Regions from separate parts of the Bacillus sp. JJ1122 genome, predicted to be linked through region 1. Evidence: predicted binding sites of a transcription regulator. Region 1 holds the regulator's gene; the other holds the start of a gene.
What was found. Region 1 encodes Rex, which represses fermentation and respiration genes when NADH is low (regulators of the CRP and FNR family bind a similar motif). Its sites were predicted from a motif close to TTGTGAAATATTTCACAA; they were not measured.
Positions count from the first base shown of each region.

Region 1 (5,303 bases):
TCAACTTCAAGTGCCACGCGCTCTCCGTTTTCAAGGACACGTCCTGTGCCAACAGCTACGACTTTACCTTCTTGAGGTTTTTCTTTCGCTGTGTCGGGTAAAACGATACCGCTTGCAGTTTTTTCTTCAGACTCAACAAGCTCAATAATAATGCGATCACCTAATGGCTTGATCAAGTGAATCAACCTCCTCAAATATATGTAGATTAGTTTTTTATTAGCACTCTCCTCAATCGAGTGCTAACACAATTTCTATATTAATGAATCTCTATTTTTTTTGCAAGCATGAAGTCCAATTTTTTTTATAAATTTTATATAAGGTTCCATGCCAGAAATCCAGTGACAGCAAGGACTATATTTCGTTCCCTTTCTCCAATGTCCGACAGCAGATTTCTTCAAATTTTATTATTAAGCTTGTTTAAAAAAGACCACCTTAAAGAGTATGCGGCCCCCGCGGAAATTTAACCAATTATTTTAAGCAGCATCCTGCGATTTGAACTTTCAAGCTGCTTACTAGTAAAATGGAGAGATAACATTGCGGAACTTTTATCATATTAAAACGTATATAAAGTCATTACGTTTTTGAAAAGGCCTAAAAGGAGTTTTTCATATTGAAAAAAGAATACTGGTACATTATCATCGCCTATATCGTCATGCAGCTTTCAAGCCTGGTCGGCATTCCGCTCGTAGCCTTTATAGGTAAGGGTATGGGCAAAAGCCTTAAGGAAATGGAAACCCTATCGATTCCTTTCTGGCTTGTCATCAGTTTTACCCTTACATTGATCATCGTGCTGCTTATTTTACGGAAAGAATCCAAGATGCAGGCAGATTTGCGCGGAATGGCATCGCCAGCAAGCTCGGCTGCCTGGGCCGTTGCAGGGGTATTCCTGGCATTATTGGCTCAATCCTTTGCAGCCAACATTGAAAGGCTGCTCGGAATCGAAATGGGCTCTGAAAATACTCAGGAGATCATCAACCTCATTGAGAGCTTCCCTGTTGTGATTCTTGTCAGCTCGATCATCGGGCCGATTTTGGAAGAAATCGTCTTCCGTAAAATTATCTTCGGAAGCCTTCATAAGAAAATGAACTTCTTTTTTGCCGCATTGATCAGTTCAGTGATTTTTGCGCTTGCTCATATGGAGCCCGAGCATGTCATCCTTTATTCGGCCATGGGCTTTACCTTTGCATTCCTTTATGTAAAAACTAAGCGCATCATCGTTCCAATCATCGCCCATGTCACAATGAATACGTTCGTTGTCCTGCTTCAATCCGTATTCAGGGAAGATATCGAGAGAATGATAAGAGAAGCAGAAAAAATTCAAAGCTTTATTGGGGGACTTTAAGTTATGAAGCAATCGCCTTTATTTTCAGGCATTGTCTACATCTTGCTAGGCAGCTTGTTCACCTACTTCGCCATCCAGAATGTCAGCGAAACCGGATGGGGATTTTTCACTTATCTCCTCGTTATGCTCGCGACCTTCGACTTCGGTTCCGGCATCCGGATGATCCTGCTCCATCTCAAACTTAAACAAATCCAGAAAAAATAGCCTCTTCATCCCGAAGAGGCTATTTTTCATATCATTCTTCTGTGTCTGTATTGGTCGGATAATGCTTTAGGAAATAAATTAATGATTGCAGTTCTACAGACAGGTCAATATGGTGAATCCTGATGGAGTCCGGTACATTCAATCGTGCAGGCGTAAAATTCAGGATTCCCTTGATATTCGCCTGGACTAATCGGTCGGTAATAGGCTGGGCTACCGCAGACGGCACGGTAAGGATGGCCACCTGTATGCCTTCCTCGACAACTTTTTTGTCCAGCTCATCCATGTGATAGACAGGCACGTCACCCATAACGGTGCCTACTTTTGCCTCATCCACATCAAAAGCTATTTCGATTTTCGTATTATTATTTTTTGAGAAATTATAATTTAAAAATGCTGTTCCAAGATTTCCGACCCCGATCAGTGCTACTTTGGTCAGCTCGTCCTGATCAAGTGTCTTTCGGAAAAATGTCAGGAGATAATTCACATTGTAGCCGTACCCCTTTTTACCTAAGGCTCCAAAATAAGAAAAATCCCTTCTGATTGTCGCTGAATCCACTTTTACCGCTTCACTTAACTCTGCAGATGAAACCCTTTGTTTACCTGAAGAATGTAAGTTCAATAAGAAACGGTAATAAAGCGGCAAGCGTTTTGCGGTTGCCTGCGGAATTTTCATAGGTTCGTTCATCATTCTCCATCCTCCACCCAATCAAAATTTCTATTTAAGCTTCTCTTCTCTCTTAAAATCGCCATTTTTCCCGCCGGTTTTTTCGACTAAATACGTCTTGCCGATCACCATGCCTTTGTCAACGGCCTTGCACATATCATAAACAGTCAGCGCACATGCTGAAGCTGCTGTTAACGCTTCCATTTCCACCCCTGTATTCCCTTTTGTTTTAACAGATGCGGTGATATTTAAAATATAGTCATTTCCATTTTGCTCCCAATCGAAGCTAAGGTCAATGCCTGTTAATGGAAGTGGATGGCACATTGGAATGATTTCCGACGTTTTCTTGGCCGCCATGATGCCCGCTACCTGTGCAACTGCCAGTACATCCCCCTTTTTCATCTTATTTTCTGTGATTCTTATATATATATCTTCATTCACAATTATGCTTGAATGGGCGATTGCCGTGCGGACCGTCACATGTTTATCACTGACATCCACCATTTTTGCTCTGCCTTCTTCGTTAAAATGCGTAAATTCTGCCATGTTCATGCTCCCTTCAAACAAATGATACACTATTTTCACAAAGTTGTGTGTGAACTTTGTTGCTGAGTTCACAAATTCCTTGTCATTCCTTGTCTTTGGTGGGTCTCATATATTGCCGAGCGTATGTGAATGGGTTACACTATCTCTAAGGCAATAGAGGTGAATAATAATGATACTATTACAAGTTAATCAGCTGACAAAATATTTCGCTGCTGATCTTATTTTATCGAATATAAAGTTTGAAATACAAACCCATGACCGTGTTGCCTTAGTCGGCCGCAACGGAGCGGGTAAATCGACTCTGCTGAAGATTATCGCCGGGCACGAGGCGCATGACAGCGGCGAAATCATCCGTCCTAAAGGGACGACAATCGGGTACCTGGCACAGAATACTGGTCTCGAATCCGAAAAAAGCATCTGGGAAGAAATGCTTGGCGTTTTTAACCATCTGCATTCCATGGAAAAAGATCTGCGCCGGCTTGAGGAAAAAATGTCAGACCCTGACATACTGACAAACCAGACTGAATATGACAGAGTTCTCAAGGAATATGATCTTTTGCAGGTCCAGTTCAAGGAGCAAGGCGGTTATCAATATGAAGCCGACATCCGCTCCGTGCTCCATGGCCTGAACTTCCATTCCTTTGATTATTCTACAAAAATATCCACATTAAGCGGAGGCCAAAAAACAAGGCTTGCTCTAGCTAAGCTCCTTTTGACCCGCCCGGATATTTTAATTCTGGATGAACCGACAAACCACCTTGATATCGACACTCTTTCTTGGCTTGAAAAATACCTTCAGGGTTATGATGGCGCAATCCTGATTGTTTCCCATGACCGTTACTTCCTTGATAAAGTCGTTAATCAGGTATATGAAATTTCCCGCCATCAGCTGGCAAAATTTCCGGGGAACTACAGCTCTTACTTAAACCAAAAAGCTGAAAACTACGAACGGGATATGAAGCTTTTTGAAAAGCAGCAGGATGAGATTTCAAAGCTCCAGGACTTCATCCAGCGAAACCTTGCTCGTGCTTCCACTACTAAAAGAGCTCAAAGCCGCAGGAAACAGCTAGAAAAGATTGACCGGATGGACAAGCCGCTTGGCGATGAAAAATCCGCCACCTTCAGTTTTCAGATTGAACGCCAAAGCGGAAACGATGTCCTTAAGGCTGATTCACTCGCTGTAGGATATAGTAATGACGTCGTTTCGGAAAATATCTCCTTCAATCTATCTCGCGGCGATAGCACTGCCTTAGTTGGACCAAACGGTGTCGGCAAATCAACCTTGCTAAAGACAATCGTTGAAAAGCTCCCTTCGATCGCCGGAAGCGTCCACTATGGTTCAAACGTATCGATCGGTTATTATGACCAGGAACAAGCTGAGCTAAGTTCAAATAAAAAGGTACTAAACGAGCTTTGGGACGAATATCCACTTAAGCCGGAAAAAGAAATTCGCACGGTTCTCGGCAATTTCCTCTTCTCAGGCGACGATGTATCAAAAATCGTTTCAACGCTCAGCGGCGGTGAAAAAGCACGTCTGGCACTCGCCAAGATGATGATGCAAAAATCCAACTTCCTGATTCTGGATGAGCCAACGAACCACTTGGATTTGGACAGCAAGGAAGTGCTAGAGAATGCACTGATCGATTACCCGGGCACAATCCTTTTCGTTTCCCACGACCGTTATTTTATAAACAGGATCGCCACAAAGGTCATTGAGCTCGACCGCACTGGCGCTACCGAGTTCCTGGGTGATTATGATTATTACATCGAGAAAAAGCTCGAACAGGAAGAGCTGAAAGCACTCGCAGAACAGTCAGCAAAAGCTTCAAGCAGCGCTGTAGATTCTTCTAAACAAGACAAAAGCTCCTATCAGCAGGATAAAGAATCAAAGAAGCTGGAACGCCAGCGCAAACGGCGCATGGAGGAAGTGGAAGCAGCGATCGAGCAGTTGGAGCTTGAAGTAGCTGAATACGAAGAACTCTTATGTGATCCTGATGTCTTCCAGGATCACGAAAAAGCAGCCGATATTAACAGCAAAATTGAATCGGCCAAAGAGAAGATCGATTTATTGATGGAAGAATGGACAGAGTTGGCTTAAGAGAGTACAAATAGAAGAGTATGTGCCGGGCGGCGAGATGTCGCCCGGTTTTTATTTGCATATAATAGTTCTATTCTCTGTCACTGGAAAGATCCTTTTGCGTTCGTCAATATATCGGGTATTTCGCCAATATATATAAATTTTCGTCTAATATATTGGATTTCCGCTAATATATTGGGTTTTCCGCCATTATAACCTCCACTATCGCCAATAAATGAGATTACTTTGTCCAAGATTTGTTAATATCAGATGCTCAACTATTTTATTCAACAATTAGCATTAGAGGTTTTGAGGGAGCACGATTGATTTACTAGATTTTTAATAAAAAAACCTTGTCATTTAATAAAAAATCTATATTAATCCACAAAAAAAGTCCCAGATGAATTCCGGGACTTTTTGTTCACAAAGTTATTCACATAAGAAAGATTGATTTATGGCTTATCCAGAGA
Region 1 covers NZ_JBALQL010000028.1:16,121-21,423, forward strand. The annotation lists gene groES (co-chaperone GroES) at 1-176, opposite strand, end outside; gene V7201_RS16950 (CPBP family intramembrane glutamic endopeptidase) at 611-1,342, shown strand; gene V7201_RS16955 (YdiK family protein) at 1,346-1,546, shown strand; gene V7201_RS16960 (redox-sensing transcriptional repressor Rex) at 1,578-2,234, opposite strand; gene moaC (cyclic pyranopterin monophosphate synthase MoaC) at 2,262-2,756, opposite strand; gene V7201_RS16970 (ABC-F family ATP-binding cassette domain-containing protein) at 2,926-4,854, shown strand.

Region 2 (5,303 bases), on a different contig from region 1:
CCTGCTCATCGTTGTACAGCCGCAAATGGCTGCTTTTTTAGATGATGTATCGTACTGGTCGCCAAGCGTATGGGCCAGAATATCCGAGATCAAGGATTTACAGCGTCCGCATGAACGTCCGGCGTTCGTGCAGGCTCCGACTTCATCGACCGTTGTGAGTTCATTCACGCGGATCGCTTCAACGATCGTTCCTTTTGAGACACCATTGCAGCCGCACACCAGTTCATCGGCTGCCATCGCCGCCACATCGCTGGCATCACCACCGCAGCAGCAGCCTCCCGCTTCAAGGATGGATACGCTCGTCATGCCGTTGACGTCTTCTTTTTTGGTCAGCATCCTGAACAGACGATTGCTATCCTTCGTATCCCCGTACAGGACGATACCAGCAATGCGGTTGTCGCGAATAACGATTTTCTTGTAGACACCGTCAAATTCGTTATGAACCTTGATTGATTTTGTTCCCGGATCATCGCCAATTTCTCCGGCGGAGAACAGGTCGCAGCCGGAAACCTTCAGCTGGGTACCGCAAATGGTTCCTTCATATGGAGCGGTTTCCACTCCAGCAAGATTCGCCGCCAGTACCTTTCCCTGTTCGTATAATGGCGCAACAAGGCCATAGACGATTTCTCTGTGTTCTGCGCATTCTCCAACAGCATAAATATTCGGGATGTCTGTTTCCAGATAATCATTGACAACAATACCGCGATTCACGTAAATTCCGCTATCCTTGGCAAGCTGGACATTCGGGCGGATGCCCACGGCCATGACAACAAGATCGGCTGCCACTTCGGAGCCATCCGCAAACCGGAGCCCTGTTACCCGTTCATCGCCGAAGATTTCAGCGGTCTGCTTCTCAAGCAGGAAGTTCATCCCTTGGGTTTCCAATTCTTTTCTCAGCATTTCAGAAGCAGTGGCATCCAATTGCCTTTCCATCAAGTATGGCATGAGGTGGACGACATCCACTTCCATCCCCAGATTGAGGAGGCCTCTTGCTGCTTCCAATCCAAGGAGACCGCCCCCGATGACAACCGCCTTCTTAAAATGCTGTGAATTTTTGATCATCATTTCACAATCATGGATATCACGAAAACCGACAACGCCTTTTTTTTCAGCACCAGGCACTGGTAAAATAAATGAACTGGAACCAGTCGCAATGATCAATTCGTCGTATTCAGCAATCCGCCCTGCACTAGAAATGACTTGTTTATTATCCTTGTCTATTTTTACAATCTCTTCGCCAACAAAAAGCTTGATACCATTGTTCTTATACCAATCCCAGTCGTTCATGATAATGTCCTCAATAGTCTTATCACCCTGAAGGACTGTAGACAACATGATCCGGTTGTAATTCGTGTGCGGTTCGTTTCCAAAAATCGCAATCTCGTATGCTTCACGATTAAGCTTCAACAGTTCCTCTATTGTCCTGACTCCTGCCATCCCGTTGCCAATCATGACCAGTTTCTTCTTTTCCATTTTTCGTTCCTCCCACTATTGATCTTATATATGGAATTTTTAGGATAGATATTGTTTTCTCTATGTCTTAAATTGTATTACTGAAGGAGGATAAAATTTGTGAAGTTCGTCACATTCTGAATTAGTTTGTTCAGAACTTCACAAATATGTCAAACTAACAAGGGACAAATCCCTTCCTTCTTTAAATAGACGGAAGCAGCAGGAACGTCCTCACTTTTTTAAAATTTTTATAACCTTTTAAAGGTTTAAGATTATCTTTAAAGAATACTTAATAAAGTTACTATTGCGGTAATTAAAGATGGAAAGGTAGTGATACATTTGGAAACCCTGCAAACATTTTTAAAAGAGATCAATGATCAGATGCAAGGATTATATAAAGATGGGACTCAAGCAAGCTGGATGGCCCAAACAACTGGAGACCCTGAGTGGGCTGCTAAATTAAGTGAAGCAGAGACTCGATACAATCTTTTATTCTCTTCAAAAGATACATACGAGAAAACAAAGCATTTTCTAGCAACGGAAAATTTAACGGAGATCGAAAAACGTCAGCTTCAACTTCTGCTAAGTGAAATGCAAGGTAACCAACTTCCTGAAGAAGTGATTGCTGATTTATCCAAACGCTCTTCAGAACTAAATTTATTATTTAACACATACTCACCTGAAGTGGATGGCAAGAAGTATTCTGCCAATGATATTCGAGAGGTATTGGTTAATAGTGATGACCAGGAATTGCGCAAAAAAGTATGGTTTGCCAGTAAGGAGGTTGGCAAAGTCGTAGAACAAGGCCTGCTTGAGCTTGTGAAGAAGCGCAATGAAGCTGCACGGCTGCTTGGTTATGATAACCATCATCAGATGGGCTTTGCTCTTCAGGAACTTGACCGTGACGAGGTATTCGCTATTTTCAACGAACTTATTGCTCAATCAGATGAAGCCTACCGGTCGATGAAGAAAGAACTAGATGAACGTTTAGCAACTAGCTTTGGGATTAATCCAGAGGATATACGCCCTTGGCATTATGTCGATCCCTTTTTCCAAGAGGCACCACCCTCTGATTCAACTAATCTAGATCCTTTTTACCAAGGGAAGGATATTCTCCAAATCACAACCGATACGTTTAACTCAATGGGAATCGAAATTGATGACCTATATGCAAAAAGCGATTTGTTCCCTAGAGAAAAGAAAAACCCGACAGCCTTTTGCACGGATATTGACCGCGAAGGAGATGTTCGTGTCCTTTGCAACTTAGCGGAAGATGCCTATTGGATGGAAACGAACCTGCATGAGTTTGGCCATGCAGCATATTTCAAATATATAGACTCCAGCCTTCCATTCGGATTACGTACAGTAAGTCATACCTTAACAACCGAAGCGATCGCGATGTTATTTGGAAAAATGGGCAAAGACCCTCGTTGGTTAAAGCGCTTCTTACAGGTTGATGAAGCAACAGTTAATGGTCTTGTTCCTGAATTAGAAAAGTACCAACAGTTACAAATGCTTATTGCAGCAAGATGGATTATTACCTTTGTATTTTTTGAAAAAGAACTGTACGAAAATCCCGATCAAGATTTAAACGCTTTATGGTGGAAAACAGTAAATGAAGTTCAGCTAGTCACTCCTCCTGATGAAACGGATCATCCCGATTGGGCTGCAAAAATTCATTTTACACTCGCACCTGTTTATTACCAAAATTATTTACTTGGAGAATTAATGGCTGCACAACTTCTTCGTCATATTGAAACGAAGATTTCTCCTGAATTTTTCACAAAAGAAACGGGAGAAATGCTCATCAACCAATTCTTCAAACCAGCCGCCCTTTATGACTGGAATGAAAAAATCAGCCGTGTAACCAGTGAAAAATTAAGCCCAGCACACTTTGTTGATGTTTATTGCAAAGCTCAGGTGAAAAGTTAAATTGTAAAAAAGGATAGCCAGGCCCACAGGGTCTAAGCTATCCTTTTCCTATTAGTTTGCTGATTCATTTTTAAGTTAGCTATACTGAAGAATGACTTAGAACAAAATAAAATGAACTTAGCGCTCAACTAAGTTCATCAGACTCGAAATTTTTTCCTTATCCAGATACAGAATCTTGATTAATTTATTCCCACTTTAATCCTCAATTTTAATAACACCTTATTTTCAAGTTTTTTTTTGGCTCCATTTATGATAAGGTTCACCGTGATGTACCTAAATGAGGTTTTTTCAATCTTCCTTTACTAAATCTTTTAACCTGCGCTGTAGATTACTTAAGATATTTTGCTTAGAATAATGATATAACTGATTAATAGTTTCTTCGGGTATTTCCTTTTTTCTTATATGCCAGGAATCCGTAGCATCCCAGCTATCCCCGTAGACTTTTCTTGTCTTACTAGCACTTACATAATACAAAACTCTATCTAATGATTGGGATATTATTTGAAATAACCGTGGCGACATCTTTTTATAATTATAATTGACAATAACATCTAAAATAATATTTAAATATTTATCGTACATATTAAATGCTCCATTTTCTGATGTCTTTTCCCAGACCTTATCCATACACACTGTAAGGAACTGTATATATGGAGAAATCATATGATGCTCAAATCTAGATAATACGTCAATTAATTTTAATCTGACTTCTCTTTTATCAATAAAGGATTGTACAAATTCTTCATTCTCTCCTTCGAGTCTTCCTATTAACTCACTTAATTGAACTAGTTGTTTGTCATATTCTTCTTGTTTGTTAATAATATAGACTATTAACTCATTTAAAAATTCTTCCAAGTCACTTATTTCGATAATTATATTTCCATTCTCATCTCTGTAAGCTTCCTCTATTGGTGAGGATGTCCAAAGAGCTTGTATAATTTCATAAGGGTATTCATTTTCTTCTGTGTAAATATTTTTTGACCAATCAACTGCCGATAAAACATTTACATCCCCTAATCCATAACCCAAAATTAAGGTAGTTGATTCTCTAATTGTCATTGCTAACTTAGCCTGCCTATATTCATTAGGTCTAAAAAGTGGTATATAATCTTCCTGCGTAATAATAATTGATTCCGAATCTAATCTAGTCCCATGTAGATGGTAAATGGGAATAATATTTTTAGGAGCAGATAAATAATTCATCGGACTAAGACTCTTGCTCTTTCCCGTAAGAATAGTTTCAAGAACTAAATCATAGTTTGTGGTAACTATCCATGAAGGGTTTAAGATATCAAAGATTTCTCTAAACTCTAATGTCCTTTCTTCACTCGGGAGCCAGTTAGATAAATTACAAATTTCTTTTTTAAATATACGTTTAGCTTCAACATAAGCGATACTCCGCTTAATCGCTAACCTTTTACAAATTAAAGTGGCTAACTCAGGTAATGAAACACCAATTAATTCTTTATCCTTCGGGAATTCTATCTCAAATTTTCCACTTACTTCTTTAATTAATTCAAACCAACCTAGAGCTGGTGGAAAATCATCACTAATAACAGCCTTAGAAAACCCCGCTCCAATAAACATCCCTAAATTCCCATAGTTAAATGCATTAAATAGTTTCTCAAAAACTATCTCTTTTGAAATAACTTCCCTCACTTAAAAAAGCCTCCATATAAAATTTTTCTATAAAAAGGGTGTGTGATGAAATACAGTATCTCCATTTTTATTATCAATTTTATTGGCAATATTAAAAGCATATTTAAAAGATTCAGGATGTGTAATTTCTGAATTTACTATAATTTCTAGAAAGTCTTCAAATTCAAAAATATCATCCTCATAGCCAAACACATAATAACAAGGTATACAGTCCAATTCTTCGTTATACAAGAAGTATATTAAACCATTAATATAACCAT
Region 2 covers NZ_JBALQL010000007.1:49,025-54,327, reverse strand. The annotation lists gene nirB (nitrite reductase large subunit NirB) at 1-1,473, opposite strand, end outside; gene V7201_RS06215 (M2 family metallopeptidase) at 1,783-3,384, shown strand; gene V7201_RS06210 (SIR2 family NAD-dependent protein deacylase) at 3,673-5,043, opposite strand; gene V7201_RS06205 (SIR2 family protein) at 5,071-5,303, opposite strand, start outside.
Region 2: nirB (nitrite reductase large subunit NirB) is a predicted target of Rex. The motif match lies at 1,571-1,588, and genes of this name have one in related genera.